3 regions of the Nocardioides sp. LS1 genome follow, and region 3 is predicted to be linked to each of the others. Evidence: predicted binding sites of a transcription regulator. Region 3 holds the regulator's gene; each other region holds the start of a gene.

Region 1 (6,646 bases), on a different contig from region 3:
AAGGCGTGGTTCGGGGCGACGCCTACGCAGTGAGGTCGGCGGCGGCCAGCCGCCGCAGCCCCTCCTCGATGATCGCCGGCTCCTTGCAGAACGCCCAGCGCACGAGGTGCCGCCCGGCCTCGACGTCGTCGTGGAAGACCTGGCTCGGGATCGCCACGACCCCGGCCCGCTCGGGCAGGGCGAGGCAGAACGCGAGCCCGTCCTCCCAGCCCAGCGCCGAGATGTCGGTCGTCGCGAAGTAGGTCCCCTCGGGCACCCGGACCTCGAGTCCCACGTCGGCGAGCCCCGCGCAGAGCAGGTCGCGTCGGCCCTGCAGGTCCCGCGCGAGCTGGGCGGGCCAGTCCGGGGCCTCGTCGAGCGCATGCGCCACGGCGGGCTGGAGCGGTGACCCGGACGTGAACGTCAGCCACTGCTTGGCCGCCAGCACGGCGCCCACGAGCTCGGCGGGCCCGGTCGCCCAGCCGACCTTCCAGCCCGTGAAGGAGTAGGACTTGCCGGCGCTCGACAGGGTCAGGGTGCGCTCGAACATGCCGGGCAGCGTCGCCAGCGGCACGTGCTCGTGGTGGCCGCTCGCGTCGCTGTAGACGAGGTGCTCGTAGACCTCGTCGGTGATCACGGTCAGGTCGTGCTCGATCGCGACGGCGGCGATGGCGCCCAGCTCCTCGCGGGTCAGGACCGTGCCGGTCGGGTTGTGCGGGGAGTTGACCAGCAGGAAGCGGGTCCGGTCGGTGACGGCCGCCCGCAGCTCGTCGGGGTCGAGGCGGAAGTCCGGGGCACGCAGGGTCACCGGACGGCGTACGCCTCCGGCCATCTGGATCATCGCGACGTAGGAGTCGTAGTAGGGCTCCAGCACGACCACCTCGTCGCCCGGGTTCACCAGCCCGAGCAGCGCCGCGGCGATCCCCTCGGTGGCCCCGGTGGTCACCACGACCTGGGAGTCGGGGTCGAGCTCGATGCCGTAGTGGCGCTGCTGGTGCCGGGCGACGGCCTGCCGCAGGGCGGGTACGCCGATCCCCGGTGCGTACTGGTTCTGCCCGGACTCCAGCGCCGCCACCGCCCGCGCGATCACCTCGGGCGGGCCGTCCACGTCGGGGAAGCCCTGGCCGAGGTTCACCGCCTGGGTGCGCACCGCGAGCGCCGACATCTGGCTGAAGATCGTGGGCGGGATGTCCTGCAGGCGAGAGGCGAGCATGACCCCGAGGGTAGCCATGGGACAGGATGGGGCGCGTGACCGCTGACGAGACCCTCGCCGCCGACATCGACGCCTGCTGCCGCCTGACCGGGGAGTTCACGCTCCGCTCCGGCCAGGTCGCCTCGGAGTACTTCGACAAGTACCTCTTCGAGTCCGACCCCGCGCTGCTCGCTCGCGTGGCCCGGCAGATGGTCGACCTGCTGCCCGCCGACACCGACCTGCTCGGCGGCCTCGAGCTCGGCGGCATCCCGATCGCGACGATGGTCAGCAGCCTGACCGGCACCCCGGCGCTCTTCGTGCGCAAGAAGGCCAAGGAGTACGGCACCTGCAAGCTCGCCGAGGGCCCGGACGTCGCCGGCCGCCGGGTGACGATCATCGAGGACGTCATCACCACCGGCGGCGCCGTACGCGACGCGACGCGGGCGCTGCGCGAGGCAGGCGCGATCGTCGAGGTCGTGGTCTGCGCGATCGACCGCAGCCCGGCAGGGGAGAACCCCCTCGCCGACGTGGGCCTCGAGGTCCGCCCGGTGCTCACCAAGGAGCAGCTGGACGCAGCGCGGGGCTGAGCCCTGAGGCGTCGGCCTATGTCCGCCTGGTGAAGGCGACCTTCCCGCCGGCCTGTGTGGTCATCGTGAACTTCGGGTCGTGCGCCCGGGCGTGGTGATGCGGGCAGAGGAGCATCCCGTCGGTGTTCGTCTCGCCGCCCAGGCTCCACGGGATCGGGTGGTGTCCGTGACACAGACCGGGCGGCCAGTCGCATCCCTGGGCGTTGCAGCCGCCCTGCTCGATTGCCATCGCGATTCGCTGGGACTCGCTGTGGAAGCGGCGCTTGCGGCCGAGATCGAGGACCTGGGACTTGCCGCCGAGGACGGCGGGGATGATCCCCGCCTCGCACGCCAGGCGGCGTGCTTGGCCGGCGGTGATCCGCTCTCCGGTGTCCAGCGACGCGGCTTTCAGGCCGCCCATCAGGGTGGAGATGTCCATGGTGACCACGACGGTGGCGTTGACACCGCCGGCCTTGGGGAGCTTCTTGGTGGGGTAGCGCTCGATCAGCTCGCAGAACGCCTGCCCCATCCGCTCGGCACTGGGCCTGCGTTCACCGAGCCCCCCGTCGACGGCGGCGCGGTGCTTCGGGGCAGCGAAGGCGAGCAGCGCCTTCTTCAGCATCGCGGCCTGGGCGGCCGGGAGGGTGAACCGGCCGTGGACCTTGCCGTGTCCGTCGTCGGTCATGGTCAGCTTGGTCGACATCGCGGCAGCGCGTTCTTCGTCCTCGAGCTGCTTGGCCTCGTGCGCCTCGGCCGCCTCGGGGTCGAGGAAGTCCAGGATCCGCCGGCCCAGCACCTTGAGTGCTTTGGCGTCGTGGTCGGCGGCGAACTTGATCAGCATCGCTTCGGCCTCGTCGCGGTGCTCGGCCGGGAGGACCTCGACGGCGTCGACGATCACCCGAGCCTGCTCCACGAGAACCTGACCGGCCGCGACCGCCGTACGGAGTGCGGGCCTTGTGGCCAGCGCGACGGCGAGCCGCATCTTCCCGTGCGCAGACGTCCGGGTCTGATGAGTCGCGTGCGCCCAGAAGTTGGTCGTCGACGTCGCCCCGACAGACTCCCCGACCCCGACGGCCTTGGCGTGCTCGGCGACCCGCATCTCGAGCTCGGCGAGCTGGGCGGACAGCCGCGTCACCGCGGTCAGCGTCGCAGCGGACTCGGCCGCATCCATCGACCAGAGCGACACATCCGCCAGCTCCGAGAGCTGTGACTGCATGGTCTCGACAGCGCGCGACACCTGGTGTCGAGGCGGCTGGGTGACCATCGCTGTCATGGATCAATTCCAGCAGGGACCACCGACAAAACCGCAGGCCAGAGCCCCTTTTCCAGCACGACAAAGGTAAAGAATCGAGGGAATTTTGAAACCTCGTTCGAGCGGTCGAGTGAAGAAGCCGAAGGCCGGGAAGCAAGGTCCGGAGGTACCTCGTGCGAACCCTGCGGTGACCAAGGAAATTCTAGAAATACGCGCCGAAGGCGCGAGGTCCCGCAGCGAAGCGTCGGCGCGCAACCAGCCCAGAGTCGCCGGCAGTTGCGCCGGCACCCACGTCAGCTCTCGGCGGAGGTCTGCACGCCCTCGGCGTCCTCGTCGTCCTCGTCGCTGCCACGGTGCCGCCAGCCCTCCCAGACGAGCGGGATGACGGTGAAGACGAGGATCGCGATCATCGCGTAGTCGATGTTGTTGCCGATCGAGGGGAAGGTCTGGCCGAGGAAGTAGCCCAGGCAGATGATGCTGACCACCCATGCCACGGCGCCGACGCCGCTCCAGGTGAAGAACCGGCGGCGCTCCATCTGCGTCACGCCGGCCACCACGGTGATGTAGGTACGCACGAACGGCACGAAGCGGCCGATGACCAGGGCCTTGCTGCCGTGCCGGTCGAAGAACGCGTCGGTCTTGTCGAGGTACTTCCGCTTGAGGAACCGGCCGTTGCGCTCGTAGAGCGGTGGACCGATCCGGCGGCCGATCTCGTAGCCGGAGACGTTGCCCAGGAACGCGACGGCGGCGAGCAGGATCGTGGCGACGACCAGCTCGACGAACGGGGTCCCGATCCCGAGCACGTCGATCTTCTCGCCCGCGATGAAGAGGCCGAGCGCGAAGAGCAGGGTGTCGCCGGGCAGGAACGGGAAGAAGAGCCCGCACTCGACGAAGATGATGCCGAGGCTGATCCAGATGAAGGCCCCGCCGAACTGCTGGAGGAGCCACTCGGGGTCCATCCAGGAGATGCCGAGGAGCAGGGGATGGAGGAGGAGGGCCAGCGTCACCCCCGTAGCGTATCGGCACCCGCCTGAAGCCAACCTGCCAAGCGGTCCGTAGCCTGACGCGCGTGCAGGACCAGGAGCCCAATGCGCCGTACGACCCGATGCCGCACGGTCCGGCCGAGGTCGGCGTCGGGCCGTGGGAGGGTCCGCTGCCGGAGGGGGACCAGTACGACGCCCAGCTGCTCGCCGAGGGCGACCGGCGCAACGTGGTCGACCGCTACCGCTACTGGTCGATGGAGGCGATCGTCGCCGACCTCGACACCCGCCGCCACGACTTCCACGTGGCGATCGAGAACTGGCAGCACGACTTCAACATCGGCACGATCGTGCGGTCGGCCAACGCCTTCCTGGCCGCCGAGGTGCACATCGTGGGCAACCGCCGGTGGAACCGGCGCGGCGCGATGGTCACCGACCGCTACCAGCACGTCCGGCACCACGCGACGGCTGCGGACCTGGCTGCCTACCTCCACGCCGCCGACGTGGCGCTGCTCGGCATCGACAACCTGCCGGGCTCCCTGCACCTCGAGACGATGACGGTGCCCCGCCGGGTCTGCTTCCTGTTCGGCCAGGAGGGCCCCGGCCTGTCCGAGGGCGCGCGCGAGGTCTGCGACGGGACGTTCTCGATCGCGCAGTTCGGATCGACGCGGTCGATCAACGCCTCGGCCGCGGCCGCGATCGCGATGCACACCTGGGTGCGGGAGTACGCCGACCTCGGTGGCGAGGCCGGCGACTCCCGCGGGGTCTGGAGGGGCTGAGTCGCGTCAGCTCGTCGTCTGCGAGTAGCAGACGACGAAGTGGTCGCCCAGCGACCACGACACGGCGCCCTGGGCGCTCCACCGCCAGTAGGCGGTGCCGGCGATGGCGGGGCAGCGGCGTTCTGCGGCGTGCTGGAGCTGCTGCTGCGACGGGTAGGCCTTCTGGTCGATCCGGAAGGTCCCGGCCGAGCGCCAGGCGTGCGTGCGGGCGCACGTCGTCTGGGCGTACTTGCCGGTCTCACAGCGCGCGACGGAGTCGGGCAGCGGCGGCTTCGGCAGGGCCGGGGTCGCGTCGGTCGGGAGGTTGACCAGCTCGGTGCCCCCGAGGAGCGCGACGTCGCAGCGGATCCAGCGTGCGCCGTGGTCGATCTCGGCCTGTGTGGGCTGGAAGTACAGCCAGGAGTACGCCGACCTGTCGCGCACCTTGTCGGTGCGCCCCAGGGTGGCCATGAAGGTCGGGATGCACTTGTGGGAGGCGATCTTGAAGAGCTTCGCCGCGGAGACGCTCCAGGAGACGCCCGCTGGCAGCTTGGCGACCTTGATGACGCGCGCGGTGTGGGCGCTGCTGCACGGCACCGGATCGGACGGGTCGGCCTTCTTCTGAGAGTGGGCCAGGTCGATGGCGTGGCAGTCGCCGAGGGCCGGCGCGTGATAGCCCGGCCCGGCCATGGCGACGCCGGTGGTGAGCAGGGCTGCGGTCGTTGCGAGCGTGGCCACGACCCCGAGGAGGGCGCGTCGGACGCTGAGTGATGAGAGCACGGAGGCTCCTTTCGCCAGGTGGCGACGGGCCACAACCGCCCGAACGTTCAGCCTAGCGCCGTAACGACCGCTCGCACCGCCGCTTCGGCGTCGGGCACGACCGCCCCGACGTCGTCCGGGAGGTCCCATGGGTCGATCAGCGCGAGCGGCACGCCGGTGCGCCGGGCGAGCGCGATCTCGCTCAGCGTGCCCCAGCTGCAGCCGACCGACACCACCGCGTCGGCGGCGCGGACGAGCAGTCCGTTGCGGAGCTCGCCCAGCCCGGTCGGCAGCAGGAACGTGTGGGACGTCGAGCCCTCGTTGCGGTCCAGACCCGGGAGCAGGCCGATCGCCACGCCGCCCGCGCCGGTGGCGCCCCGGGCGGCCGACGACATCACGCCGTGGTGGCCGCCGGTCAGCACCACGGCCCCCGCCTCGGCGAGGAGACGGCCGACCTCCTCGGCGTACTGGTGGTCGTCGGGCGTCACCGCGTCGGCCGGGCCGACGACGGCGACGTAGCGCCCGGCGAGCGGGCGTGCCTCCTCCACGCTCCGACGGTACGCCGTGCCACGCCTCGGGACCTCCAGAACCGGCCGACTCCCGACCCGCGAGTAGCCACTAGGGTGAAGGCGCCGTTGGAACACCGCCCGAGGAGTCCCCATGCCCATCGCAACCCCCGAGATCTACGCCGAGATGCTCGACACCGCCAAGAAGAACGCCTTCGCGTTCCCGGCGATCAACGTGTCGTCCTCGCAGACGCTCAACGCCGCCCTGCAGGGCTTCGCCGACGCCGGCTCGGACGGCATCATCCAGGTCTCGACCGGAGGCGCTGAGTACCTCTCCGGTCCGACCGTGAAGAACATGGTCACCGGCTCGGTCGCCTTCGCGGCCTACGCCGCCGAGGTCGCCAAGAACTACCCCGTGAACATCGCGCTGCACACCGACCACTGCCCCAAGGACAAGCTCGACGGCTTCGTCCGGCCGCTGGTGGCGATCTCCGCCGAGCGGGTCGCCCGCGGTGAGGCGCCGCTCTTCCAGTCGCACATGTGGGACGGCAGCGCCGTGCCGCTCGACGAGAACCTCAAGATCGCCGAGGAGCTGCTGGCCCAGTGCGCCGCGGCCCGGATCATCCTCGAGATCGAGGTCGGCGTCGTCGGTGG
Region 2 (6,646 bases), on a different contig from region 3:
CGCTCGGGGTCGCTCGAGCTGAGCATCCGCTCGGCCTGGCATACGTAGGCCGCGGACCGGAAGTACTTCTGCCCGGCGGTGCGCAGGTGCCCGGCCTTCTCGGCCTCCTGCGCCTGCTCGGCGACCTGGTCGGCGACGCGCTTCCACGCGAGCATCAGGTCGCGGGTGCCGGCGTCGCCGCGCTCCGCCGCGTCCCGGATCGGCCGGCAGGCCCGGTCGACCTCGTCGATAGCGCCGCCGCTGTTGAGCGTGGCCGCGACGCCGAGGCTCCAGATGTAGTTGGTCGGGAAGTACTCGAACATGCTGCGACTCTGCCCGGCCATCTCCCGCCGGGGAACCAGCCAGTCGTGATGCGGGGCATCGGCGGGCGCGATGCCTCAGACGAGGAGGGTCGCGAAGAGGTCGGCGTACGCCTCGAGGTGGCGGTCACCGAGGAAGCGCTCGTGCACCGTGGCGCGGGCAGCGTTGCCGAGCCCTGCCGCGAGGTCGGGCTGCTCGAGGAGGCGCGCCAGGGCGCGACCAAGGGCGTCGAGGTCGGGGGGGTCCTCGAGCAGGAGCCCGTTGTCCCCGTCGACGATCTGGTCCTGGATGCCGCCGATGGCCGAAGCCACCACCGGCCGGGCCTTCCACATCGCCTCCGTGACGGTCAGCCCGAACCCCTCGACGAGGCTCTTCTGGACCACGACCGAGGCGCGGCGCTGGAGGGCGTTGACGAGGTGGGCGTTCTCGTCGACGTCGTCCATCGGCAGGCAGACCAGGTGCACGCGGCTCTGCTGCTCGGGAGCCAGGCCGTCCCACCTGCTCCGGCACTCCACCAGCACGCCCGATCCCTCGGGGTCGTCCGAGACGCCGGACACCTCGGGTCCGACCAGGAGGAGGTGTACGTCGTCGGGGAGACCCGCGTCGGCGAATCCCTGCATCACGCCGGTCATGTCCTTGAGGCGGTCCCACCGGCTGATCTGCACCACGAGCCGCGCCTCGCACGGGATCGTGCCCCCGGTGAGGTCCAGGCCCCGATGCGGCCGCGTGGTCCCGACGGTGCCGTTGCGCTTGGCGAAGGTGAGGGCTCGGGGGTCACGGGCCCCGTCGAGCAGCCCGGCGTAACCGAGCGTCGCCTCCGCGTCGGCGTCGGAGAGCGGTGCGTTCTTGGCGCTGAACGGGTCGATCGAGGGCGTGATGATGTGCACCTTCTCCCACCCCATCCACCCGGGGACGTAGTTGCGGCGCGAGAAGACGAAGGCGTCCGCCGCCTCGATCAGCGGCCGCAGGAAGGCCCAGCCCAGGTCGGTCAGCGCGTTGGGGGTGTCACGACCGATGTGGCAGCGCCAGACCACCTTCGCCCCGGTCTCGCGCAGCGGCCCGACCATCGCCGCGGTCTGCGGGTCGTGGAGCAGGACGACGTCATCCGGCTTCACCAGGGACGCCATGTCCGCGAGGTCGGGCCGCAACGCCTCCGCGACCACGGCGTGCTCCGCGGCGCCCAACTCTCCCCCGTCCCCCGGCTCCCCGTGCAGCACGTTGTGCAGGCGCTTGGTGATCGCGAAGAACTCCGGGCTCCCCGTCAGCACCAGCCACCGGGTGTCGACGCCGACCCCCCGCGCATTGGCCAGCAGCGTCTGCAGCATCTCCGCCACCCCGCCGCCGTGGGCGGTCGCGTTGACGTTCCAGACGACGCGGCCCCCGAGGAACTCGCGCGCACCCGCAGCCACCGCGTCGAACTGGTCCTTGCGCTCGCGTGAGAGCAGCCCGGTGAGGCGGTCCACGTCCGCGGGCGCGATCTTGATCTCGTGCACGACCCTCAGCGTCCACCCATCCGGTGCGTGGCGACACCCAAGGATTGGGCAGGCGGCCTATGTCCGCCTGGTGAAGGCGACCTTCCCGCCGGCCTGTTTGGTCATCGTGAACTTCGGGTCATGGGCCCGGGCGTGGTGGTGCGGGCAGAGCAGCATGCCGTCTTTGTTGGTCTCGCCGCCCTCGCTCCAGGGGATGGGGTGGTGGCCGTGACACAGGCCGGGCGGCCAGTCACAGCCCTCGGCGTTGCAGCCACCCTGCTCGATGGCCATCGCGATCCGCTGGGACTCGGTGTGGAAGCGGCGCTTGCGGCCGAGGTCGAGGACCTGGGACTTCCCACCGAGCACGGCGGGGATGATCCCTGCTTCACAGGCGAGGCGGCGGGCCTGGCCGGCGGTGATCCGCTCACCGGTGTCCAACGAGGCGGCTCTCAGGCCGCCCATCAGCGTGGAGATGTCCATGGTGACCACGACGGTGGCACTGACGCCGCCAGCCTTGGGGAGCTTCTTGGTGGGGTAGCGCTCGATGAGCTCGACGAAGGCCTGTCCCATCCGCTCCGCCGACGGCCGACGTTCTCCAAGTGAACCGTCGACCGCGGCGCGGTGCTTCGGGGCCGCGAATGCCAGCAGCGCCTTCTTCAGCATCGCGGCCTGCGCCGAGGGCAACGTGAACCGTCCGTGCACCTTGCCGTGGCCATCGTCGGTCATCGTGAGTTTCGTGGACCGGGCGGCGTCACGCTCCTCGTCCTCGAGCTGCTTGGCCTCGTGGGCCTCGGCGGCCTCGGGGTCCAGGAACTCCAGGATCCGGCGACCCAGCTTCTTCAACGCCTGCGCGTCATGGTCGGCGGCGAACTTGATCAGCATTGCCTCCGCCTCGTCGCGATGCTCGGCCGGGAGCACCTCGACCGCATCCACGATCACCCGCGCCTGGTCCACCAGGACGTCCCCGGCGGCGACCGCCGTACGCAACGCGGGCCGGGCGGCGAGCGCGACCGCGAGCCGCATCTTCCCGTACGCCGCGGTCCGGGTCTGGTGGGTGGCATGGGCCCAGAAGTTCGTGGTCGAGGTCGCGCCGACGGAGTCCCCGACGCCGACGGTCTTGGCGTGCTCGGCGACCCGCATCTCCAGCTCCGCCAACTGAGCGGACAGCCGCGTCACCGCCGTCAGCGTCGCCGCGGACTCGTCCGCATCCATCGACCAGAGCGACACATCGGCCAGGTCCGCAAGCTGCGACTGCATGGCCTCGACAGCGCGTGACACCTGGTGTCGAGGCGGCTGGGTGACCATCGCTGTCATGGGTCAATTCCAGCAGGGCCCACCGACAAAACCGCAGGCCAGAGCCCCTATTGTGGACCGAGAAAAGTAAAGAATCGAGAGAATTTTGAAACCTCGATCGAGCGGTCGAGCCAAGCGACCGAAAGCCGGGAATCAGGGCCCGGAGGCACCTCGTGCGAATCCTGCGGCGACCAAGGAAATCTGAAAACTACGCGCCGAAGGCGCGAGGTCCCGCAGCGAAGCCTCGGCGCGCAGGCACGCACATGCCGCTGATGGCAGGTATCGCCGATGCCACGTTCCGCACGATCGAGCCAGCCCGAATGCTGGGTCCATGACCGATCGCACCTTCCCGTCCGACTTCCTCTGGGGCGTCGCCGCCGCCGGCCACCAGGTCGAGGGCGACAACACCAACAGCGACACCTGGTTCGCCGAGCAGGTGGTGCCGTCGGTGTTCAGCGAGCCCTCCGGCAAGGCCTGCAACGGCTATGAGCTGTGGCGCGAGGACATCGACCTGGCCAAGGGCATGGGTCTCAACGCCTACCGCTTCTCGGTCGAGTGGGCGCGGGTCGAGCCGGAGGAGGGCACGTTCTCCGAGCAGGAGCTGGACCACTACGAGGCGATCGTGGACCGGTGCCTGGAGGTCGGGATGGCCCCGATCGTCACGTTCAACCACTTCACGTCGCCGCACTGGTTCGCGATGCGCGGCAGCTGGCTCGACCCCGAGGCGCCGGCCCTCTTCGCCCGCTACTGCGACGCGCTCATGGCGCGGTTCGGCGACAGGATCGCGGTCGCGGTCACCATGAACGAGCCCAACCTCACCCGCCTGCTGAGCTGGATCGCCCTCCCGGACTTCGTCCGCCAGCTCGAGCGGACGACGCTCGAGGCGGCCACCGAGGCGACCGGCGTGCCGGCGTACCGCCTGGCCAACGTGATGCTGCCCGAGGAGATGGACGCCTTCGCCGACGGCATGGCCGCCGGCCACGTCGCGGCCCGCGCCGCGATCAAGGCCCGCCGCGCGGACCTGCCGGTGGGGCTGTCCCTCGCGATCGTCGACGACGTGGTCGTCGGCGACGACGCCTCGGTCCGTGACCGCAAGCGCGCCGAGGTCTACGAGCGCTGGCTGGAGCTGGCCCGCGACGACGACTACGTCGGCGTCCAGAACTACGAGCGGATCCCGTACGACGGGTCCGGCCCCATCCCGCCCGCCGACGGCGTCCCGGTCAACCAGATGGGCAGCGCCATCGAGCCGCTCTCGCTGGCCGGCTCGGTCCGCTACGCGCACGAGGCGACCGGTGTGCCTGTCCTGGTCACCGAGCACGGCATGTCCACCGACGACGACGCCCTCCGCACCGCCTTCATCGAGCCGTCCCTGGCCGGGCTGCTCGAGGTGATCGAGGAGGGCGTGCCGGTCCTCGGCTACTGCCACTGGACGCTCATGGACAACTTCGAGTGGGTCTTCGGCTACGGCCACCAGCTCGGCCTGCACGCGGTCGACCGCCAGACGTTCGAGCGCACTCCCAAGCCGAGCGCCGGGGTCTACGCGGCGTACGTGAAGCAGCAGGCCTGATCAGAGCGCATCCAGCACCGGCCGTACGTCGCCCCCGGTGCCGACCCAGCCGACGCCGGGCTCGAGGTGCCGGACCACCCGGGCCGGGTTGCCGGCGACGACGGAGTGGTCGGGCACCTCGCCGCGGACGACCGCACCGGCCGCCACGACGACGTTCCGGCCGATCTGCGCGCCGGGGAGGATGACCGCCGCGTGGCCGATCCACGATCCGGACCCGATCCGCACCGGTTGATGGGGCCCGAGCTGCTCGCCGATCGGGCGGGTCGGGTCCTGGTAGCCGTGGCTGGCGTCGGTGACGAAGACGCCCTGCCCGCACCACACCGCGTCGCCGAGCTCGATCGAGGAGTGGGCGGTGATGCTGGTCCGGGCGCCGAGGACGCAGCGGGCGCCGATCACGAGGGCGCGTGCGGGGACGTCGGTGTCGCCCGGGCCGTAGCCGACGCTCAGCGTCACCTGCCGCCCGATCAGCGTGTCCTCCCCGACATGGATCGAGCCGGTGTTGAGGAGCGTGGCCGGGGGAAAGCCGATGCTGCTGCCGGCGCCGAACGTCCCGAAGGCCTCGGCCGCACGCGTGCCCGGCACGATCTCGCCGGCACGGTCGACCCAGCGCCAGGCAGCATGCACGACGGCGTTGAGGAGACGCTTCACGCCGTGACGGTAGCGCTCCGCGTCGCGTCGGCGATCCCCTTGTGCGAGACGTGGGCGGTCAGGCCGCCGTCGATGACGATCTCGGCGCCGTTGTAGTAGGCCGCGTCGTCCGACAGCAGGAACACGATGGTCGGCGCGATGTCCGCCGGCAGGCCGACCCGGCCGAGCGGGATCTCGGCGAGGGCCGCGTCGGTGAAGGCCGGCGAGGCCGACGCCATCAGGGGCGTGTCGACCAGGCCCGGCATCACGGCGTTGACACGGATGCCTTGTGCGCCGAGCTCGAGGGACGCCGTACGAGTCAGACCGCGCAGCGCCCACTTGCTCGAGGTGTACGCCGCTGCCGCGTGCCCGGCCATCGCGGCGACCGAGCAGATGTTGACGATCGAGGAGCCCGGCGGCATCAGCGGCACGAGCGCCTGGATGCCCAGCAGCGGCCCGGTCACGTTGATGTCGAACGTGCGGTGCCACGCGTCGAGCGAGACGTGCGGCAGCCGCTCGCGGGCCGCGACGCCGGCGTTGTTGACCAGCCCGTCGACGCGGCCAGGTCCTCGACGGAGCCGGTCGGCGAGCGCGCCCCAGTCGGCAAGGGACGTGACGTCGAGGTCGACGTACTCCACGTCGAGGCCCTCGGCCACCAGCCCCTTCGCCAGCGCCGCACCTTCCCCGGACAGCACGTCGGTGGCGAACACCGTCGCGCCCGCCCGGGCCAGGGCCTCGACCTCGGCCGCACCCTGTCCCCGGGCCGCGCCGGTGACGACGACGACCTTGCCTGCGAGGTCCGGCATCAGACCGGCGGGGCGACGAAGACGCCCTTGTCGGGGTCGTTGAACGAGTCGCGGGCGATGATCTCCGACATCGGGTCGGAGGTGCCCCAGACGTCCTGGGTCATCGGGTCGGCGATGTCGTAGAGGCTGGGGTGCCACTCGTCGGTCTCGATCTTCTCGAGCTCGGTCGTGTACTCCATCGTGTTGCCGCTGGGGTCCAGGAAGTAGGAGAACGTGTTGTTGCCGGCGTTGTGCCGACCCGGCCCCCAGATCTTCTTCACGCCGGCGCGCATCACGCGGCCGGTGCCGCGCATGTACTCGTCGAGGCCGCGCATCTCGAACGACACGTGGTGCACCGACGTGTGCGGGCCCTTGGCGATCGCCAGGCTGTGGTGCCAGTCGTTGCACCGCATGAAGTGCATCATCTCGCCCATGTGCTCGCTCCAGAGCGTGTCCGAGAGCTTGAAGCCGAGGGTGTTGGCGTAGAAGTCGCGCGTGCGATTGGGGTCGTTGGAGTTCATCACGGCGTGCGAGATCCGCACCGGGATCGCCTCGCCCTCCTCGATCGCGCGGTGCTGGCGGGTCTCCACGTCGCTGGAGAT
Region 3 (6,646 bases):
CGAGGGCAGCCAGGCCGACGACCTCGCCGACGCCGGCGACGCGCTCGCCGACGCCATCTCCGCGGCCAGCCCGGGCCGCTTCGAGGTCGTCCCCGACCAGCTCAAGGACGCCCTCGTGCTGGTGCGTGACGCGGCGCGGGCCTGCCTCTCGGCCTTCCCCAAGGAGACCTCCGAGAGCGAGGTGGACGCCGGCCGCACCCAGGCCAAGGGCCTGGTCCAGGAGGTCTTCGTCAACGCCGAGCGGATGGCCGCGGGCTCCGACGCCGACGTGCTGTGGCTCTCCGAGGGAGGCGACCGGATCCCGCCGCGGCTCTGCGTGGCGCCGCTCCAGGTGTGGGGGCAGATGCGCGACAAGCTCCTCAGCGACAAGACCGTCGTCTTCACCAGCGCCACCCTGATGCTCGGCGGTGACTTCTCCTCGGTCGCCACCAGCGTCGGTCTCAAGCCCTCCGAGCGGGTCGTGGAGTCCGGGGCCGTCTCCTCGGGCGGCGACGCCCTGCCGTGGCGCGGGCTCGACGTGGGCTCACCCTTCGACTACGGCCAGCAGGCGATCCTGTACGTCGCCCGCCACCTGCCGCCGCCGGGCCGCGACGGGCTCGTCAAGGCCCAGCTCGACGAGATCGTCGACCTCGTCGACGCCGCCGACGGGCGCACGCTCGGCCTGTTCTCGAGCCGGCGCGCGGCCGAGGCCGCGGCCGAGGCCGTCCGCGAGCGGCTGCCCCACCTGACCACGTTGGCCCAGGGTGACGCCCAGCTGCCCGAGCTCGCCAAGCAGTTCGTCGCCGACCCGCACACCTGCCTCTTCGGCACCCTGAGCCTCTGGCAGGGCCTCGACGTCCCGGGCGACACCTGCCAGCTGGTGCTGATCGACCGGATCCCGTTCCCGCGGCCCGACGACCCACTGATGAGCGCGCGCCAGCGCGCGGCCGACAAGGCCGGAGGCAACGGCTTCATGCAGGTCGCCGCCACCCACGCCGCCCTGCTGATGGCGCAGGGCGCCGGGCGCCTGATCCGCACCACCACCGACCGCGGGGTCGTGGCCGTGCTCGACCCGCGCCTCGCCACCGCCCGTTACGGCGGCTTCCTCAAGGCGAGCCTGCCGCCGATGTGGACCACCACCGACCCGGCCGTGGTCCGCAAGGCGCTCACCCGCCTCGCCGGCAACTAGTCCACCGGGGCGGAGTCGACCCGGTCGAGCATGTCGGTGAGGTGCTCCCGCAGCTTCTCCCGGTGCTCCGTGGCCGCCTGCTGGAGGTCCGCGATGACCCCCTCGTGGCGCTCACGGGACGCGGTCGTCTCCTTCTGCACCCGGGATGCCTCGGCGCGGGCGTCGCGCAGCGTCTGCGCGGCTTCCTTGCGGGCCGACGCCACCAGGGCCTCGGCTTCCTCGCGCGCAGCTCGCACGAGCTCGGCCGCCTCATCTCGGGCGCCCGCCACGATCGTGGCGGCCTCGCTCCTGGCCTCGGATCGCCACTGGTCGGTCTCCCGGGCGGTCATCTCCAGCAGTCGAGCCGCCGCCGGTGAGCTGTCCGGGACGTCGCCAGGGGCTGGGTGGGGGTCGCTGTAGGCGTGTGCGTTGATGCTCATGGTCTTCTCTCGGTGGGGGATGCGCCCCCTGCGCGGCGCCGCGCGAGGGGGTCAACACCGAGAGTGCCCGTTCCGGCCCGGGCTAAAAGCCCACCGGCTTGGTGGCCTCCGTCACGCGGCCGGTGCCGGTGTCGGTCCTCCATGACACCGACCACGTGATCGGGGCGTTGCGGTCCTTGCGGTCCCCGATGACGTACCAGTCCATCTGCGCGCGCTGGGCGGTCACGTCGAGCACGGAGAAGCCGTGGTCGTCCCAGTTGAGGTACTTCACGTGCCGGTTGTTGGCCTTGATCGTCTCGGCCACGCCGTCGCTGGTGGTGTGGGCCGGCGTGCCGGTGATGTCCTTGAGGTTGTTGGCCGTGACCGACGTGCACACGAACTCCACGCCGGCCGAGTCGCCGACGGGGTAGGTCGAGGCGTCGTACGGCAGCTCCGCGGCCCACCCGGAGTGGATGTCGCCGGTGATGAAGAGCGCGTCCTTCACCTGGTGGGTGCGGATGTGGTCGAAGACCTCCCGGCGGTCGGCGGTGTAGCCGTCCCACTGGTCGGTGTTGTACGGCGTCCCGTCGGACGCGGCCGGCTCGCCCGTGACCTGGTGCACCGCGTCGACCATCGGGTCGGGAAGGGCCCCGAAGTTGACCGGCGCGATCATCACCGGGTTGCCGATGATCTTCCACTGCGGCCGGTCGCCGGACAGGGAGTCCTTGAGCCACTGCATCTGCCGGTTGCCGGTGATCGTCCGGGCCGGGTCGTTGACCGCCGGGTCGGGGTTGGGCACCGGGGTGGGGGTGGTCTCGACCTGCTGGTCGCGGTGGGTGCGCAGGTCGAGCAGGCTCAGCTCGGCCAGCGTGCCGAAGCGCAGCCGCCGGTAGAGCCGGTCGCCGTCCCCCAGCGCGGCGGTGCCGTCGAGCCGCGCGGGCATCCACTCGTCGTACGCCCGGTGCGCCCGCGCCCGACGCGCCTTGTAGTCGCCCTCGCCGGGGTTGTGGTTGACCGCGCCGTTCTTCCACTGGTTGTCGGCGACCTCGTGGTCGTCCCAGGTCACGATCCAGGCGAACTTCGCGTGCGCGTCCTGCAGGTCGCGGTCGCGCTTGTACTGCGCGTGCCGCTGCCGGTAGTCGGCCAGCGAGAGCATCTCGTGCGCGGGCTCGTGCGTGCGGATGTCCTCGTCCGACTGGCCGTAGCCGTACTCGCCGGGGCCGTACTCGTAGAGGTAGTCGCCCAGGTGCACCACCGCGTCCAGGTCGTCGCGCGCCGCGAGCCCGCGGTAGGCGCTGAACCAGCCGGCCTGCAGGTTGGCGCACGAGACGACGCCGAAGCGCAGGTGGTCCGGCGTCGCGTCGTGGGCGGGAGCGGTGCGGGTGCGGCCGACCCGGCTCGTGGCGTCGCCGAGGTGGAAGCGGTAGTGGTAGGCCGTGGCGGGCCGCAGGCCGCGCACGTCGACCTTGACGGTGTGGTCGCGGCTCGGGCCGGTCTCGAAGCGGCCACGGCGTACGACGTCGCGGAAGCCTGCGTCGCGCGCCACCTCCCAGCGGACCGTGACCTTCGGGCCCGCGCCGGAGCCGGGGGTGCTCGCCGCGGTCGGCGTCACCCGGGTCCACAGCACGACCCCGTCGGGCAGCGGGTCGCCCGAGGCGACGCCGTGCGCGAACACCGTGCCGTCGCCCGCGGCCCGTGACGCGGCTACTGCCGGGGCGGCCGTCGCCAGCGGCGAGGAGACCGCGGCCACGCCGACGGCCCCGACGGTGCCGGTGGCCAGGACCGTACGTCGACCGACGGGGCGGGAGGTCAGGGGCTGGGCAGAAGCAATGTCACGGGGAGAGCTCACGAGAGGCCCAACGAGCCAGCGCCGGGCGTGTTCCGGATCGACGGTGTGAGCACCGTCCGTTCACCCGCAGGTCACCCCGGGGTGGCGCGTGTCAGTCGCGACGGCCGCGGGCGGCCGGGGTGGGCAACGGAGCCGCGGCGGCCGGCATCGGCCGGGCGGCGGGCGCGGAGAGGAGGACGGGGATCCGCGGCGCCCACTCGGCAGCGGCCCAGCCGGCGGCGATGACGAGGTAGCCCACCAGCACGTCGATGACCCAGTGGTTGCCGGTGCCGATGATGACGACGCCGGTGCCGACGGCGTAGGTCCAGCCGAGGGCGCGGACCCACCGGTGGCGGGCGTGGCGCTGCAGCGAGATGGCGACCCACAGGGCCCAGCCGGCGTGCAGCGACGGGAAGGCGGCCAGCTCGTTGGTCAGCCCGCCGAGCCCGCGCGGCGCGGAGGCGTCGGAGGCCCACCAGCCGTCGGAGGCGTGCAGGGAGAGGACGTCGACGTAGCCCGTGATGAAGCGCGGCGGTGCCGTCGGCATCACCAGGTAGGCCGCGAGCCCGAGGAGGGTGCCGATCACCAGCGCCCGGCGGGCCGGGGCATAGACACGGGTGCCGAGCCGGTAGAGCCAGAGCAGCACCGCGGCGGTGACGACGTAGTGGAGGGATGCGTACCAGTAGGAGCCGAGCAGTCCGATCACCTGGTGGTTGGTGAACAGCTCGTTGAGCGGCACCTCCCAGTGGATGCCGAGCACGGTCTCGAAGCGGAGCAGCTCGTGGGCTCGGTGCATGGCCGGCCCCATCGCGGTGTCGGCGACGAGCCGGGACAGGCTGTAGCCCACCCAGAGGGCCAGGATGAGGACGATCTCGAGCACGCCCCGCACGATCTGCGGGTGGCGTCGGCGCAGGGCAGTCACAGACATACCCCCACCCTCAGTCGTTCCCACATGTAACAAAATACGGAATCACCCCGAAATGTTCCCGGGATTTATCTCGGGGGTTCGTGAGGATTTCCGGTCCGAAGGCTACCGGACCCCGATCATGCCTCCGATCAGACCCGACGCAGGATCGCGGTGACCTTGCCGAGGATCGTCGCGTGGGTGCCGTCGATGGGCTCGTAGGCGTCGTTGTGGGGCAGCAGCCAGACCTTGCCGTCCTTGCGCTGGAAGGTCTTGACGGTGGCCTCGCCGTCGATCATCGCGGCCACGATCTCGCCGTTGCTGGCGGTCGGCTGCTGGCGGATCACGACGTAGTCGCCGCTGCAGATGGCCGCGTCGATCATCGAGTCACCGACGACCTCGAGCATGAAGAGGGTGCCGTCGCCGACCAGCTCCTGGGGCAGCGGGAAGAGCGCCTCGACCCGCTCCTCGGCCAGGATCGGACCGCCGGCGGCGATCCGGCCGACCATCGGCACGTAGGAGGCTGCGGGCATGGCGTCGCCAACGCCGGTCTCGTCGTACGTCGACTCGTCGGCCGAGGAGATCGAGCGCCGTGCCTTCATCACCTCGGGCAGGAACACCTCGAGCGCGCGCGGCCGGTTGGGGTCGCGCTTGAGGAAGCCCTTCTCCTCGAGCACCTTGAGCTGGTGGGCCACGCTGGAGGAGCTGGTGAGCCCGACCGCCTCGCCGATCTCGCGCATGCTGGGCGGGTAGCCGCGCTTCTCGATGGCTTCCTTGATGTGGGCCAGGACCCGCTGCTGCCGCGGGGTCAGGCCGTGGGCGTCCGGGGGACCGTCGGGCAGCTCGGCGACTCGACCCCGGGCAGGCTTGGTGGGGGAGTCGTCGCCCGTCTTCTTCGTGGCCATGGCGGTGCCTTCCGGTGTACGGCGGTGCGCCCGGGGGACGCACCCCGGGCCGGTGTTCCCACCGTAGCCATGTCGGCCCGCCTGTTCAAACATCTGTTCGAACAGCGTGTCGCGCCGGAGAGGGGCGCCACGACGCGGTCAGAGCTGGGGCACCCACACGAACATCGGCATCCGGCAGACCTCCTCGAAGCCCAGCCGCTCGTAGACCGGCCGGCCCATCTCGGTGGCGTGCAGGATCGCCTCGGTGCAGCCCCGGTCACGTGCCATCTCGAGCAGCGTCGCGGTGACGGCGTACCCGATCCCGCGGCCGCGCGCGGCCTCGAGCGTGGTGATGTTGTAGAGGCCGGCGGTGCGGCCGGTGAGCCAGGCGGTGCCGCAGGCGACGGGCTGGCCGTCGACCGTGGCGAGCACGGTGAGGAGATGTGCCGCGTCGAAGGGCGCCATCATCTCCACGATCGGGCCGGCCAGCTCGGCCGGGAAGCCGAAGCCCTCGGTCATCACCCGCGCGGTGGCCGCGTGGCACTCCGGGCCCACGACGTGGATCCGGACGCCGGGTCCGGGCGGCGCCATCGGCACCGGCCCGTCGAGGACGCGGTGCATGCCGGGCGTCTCGTCGCGCAGCATGCCGGCGGCGACGAGCACGTCGGCGATCTCGGCCGTCATCGTGGAGGGGGAGCCCCACCACAGGAAGGGGAGTCCGCGGCCGACGTACGCCGCCAGCACCTCGCGGGTGCGGCGCAGCTCCTCGCCGGGTGCGAAGCGCGCGCCGGCGATGCCGTTGAAGACGGGGTGCGGCACGGTGGTGTGCCAGGTGTGGAGGTCGGCGGCACCCTCGGTCCCGAAGGAAGGGTTGGAGGCCGTCACCCGCAGGAACTCCATGAGGTTGTCCTCGACCGGAGCCACCCGCGGATCAGCAAGCACGGGGGTCACCGGGGCACCGTACGCCGGGTGGGACATCGGGATCGGCGAATTCGCGGATCTGGTTGACTCCCGGCATGCCTGCCGCCCAGCCTTCCTCGCCCATGTCTGCACCGCCTGTCCACACCAGCTGTGTCGTCACCGGCGGAGCCCGCGGGATCGGCCGCGGCATCGCGGAGCGGATGGTCGCCCGCGGCCACCGGGTCGTGGTCACCGACGTCGACGGCGAGGGCGCGGCCCGCACGGCCGCCGAGATCGGCGCCGCGGCCGGCATCGCCCACGACGTGCGCGACCCCGCCGGGCATGCGGCCGCGGTCGCGGAGGCGGCCCGCCACGGCGTCCTGACCGCGTGGTTCAACAACGCCGGCGTCGGCGACGACGGCACGCTGTCGGAGCTCTCCGACGACGCCGTACGACGCTTGGTCGACGTCAACCTGATGGGCGTCGTATGGGGGATGCGCGCCGCGCTCGAGGCGTTCGGCGAGGCCGGCGGCGACGTTGTCAACACCGCCTCGCTCGCGGGAC

The links. Region 3 encodes LexA, which represses DNA repair genes until DNA is damaged. Its sites were predicted from a motif close to TCGAACANNTGTTCGA; they were not measured.
Region 1: a site for LexA is predicted at 3,096-3,111, ahead of EJF31_RS12535 (HNH endonuclease signature motif containing protein). Genes of this name have one in related genera too.
Region 2: a site for LexA is predicted at 3,180-3,195, ahead of EJF31_RS09460 (HNH endonuclease signature motif containing protein). Genes of this name have one in related genera too.

Annotation. Positions count from the first base shown of each region.
Region 1 covers NZ_BIFF01000002.1:1,627,834-1,634,479, forward strand. Annotated here, with positions in the region: gene EJF31_RS12520 (hypothetical protein) at 1-33, shown strand, start outside; gene EJF31_RS12525 (pyridoxal phosphate-dependent aminotransferase) at 23-1,192, opposite strand; gene pyrE (orotate phosphoribosyltransferase) at 1,228-1,758, shown strand; gene EJF31_RS12535 (HNH endonuclease signature motif containing protein) at 1,775-3,010, opposite strand; gene EJF31_RS12540 (DedA family protein) at 3,283-3,996, opposite strand; gene EJF31_RS12545 (TrmH family RNA methyltransferase) at 4,095-4,748, shown strand; gene EJF31_RS12550 (septum formation family protein) at 4,755-5,507, opposite strand; gene EJF31_RS12555 (TIGR00725 family protein) at 5,555-6,034, opposite strand; gene fbaA (class II fructose-bisphosphate aldolase) at 6,147-6,646, shown strand, end outside.
Region 2 covers NZ_BIFF01000002.1:952,462-959,107, forward strand. Annotated here, with positions in the region: gene EJF31_RS09450 (S9 family peptidase) at 1-302, opposite strand, end outside; gene EJF31_RS09455 (glycosyltransferase) at 378-1,793, opposite strand; gene EJF31_RS09460 (HNH endonuclease signature motif containing protein) at 1,851-3,029, opposite strand; gene EJF31_RS09465 (glycoside hydrolase family 1 protein) at 3,397-4,632, shown strand; gene EJF31_RS09470 (DapH/DapD/GlmU-related protein) at 4,633-5,280, opposite strand; gene EJF31_RS09475 (SDR family NAD(P)-dependent oxidoreductase) at 5,277-6,065, opposite strand; gene EJF31_RS09480 (VOC family protein) at 6,065-6,646, opposite strand, start outside.
Region 3 covers NZ_BIFF01000005.1:635,854-642,499, reverse strand. Annotated here, with positions in the region: gene EJF31_RS17295 (ATP-dependent DNA helicase) at 1-1,168, shown strand, start outside; gene EJF31_RS17290 (hypothetical protein) at 1,165-1,587, opposite strand; gene EJF31_RS17285 (alkaline phosphatase) at 1,670-3,415, opposite strand; gene EJF31_RS17280 (phosphatase PAP2 family protein) at 3,507-4,322, opposite strand; gene lexA (transcriptional repressor LexA) at 4,451-5,203, opposite strand; gene EJF31_RS17270 (GNAT family N-acetyltransferase) at 5,342-6,133, opposite strand; gene EJF31_RS17265 (SDR family oxidoreductase) at 6,226-6,646, shown strand, end outside.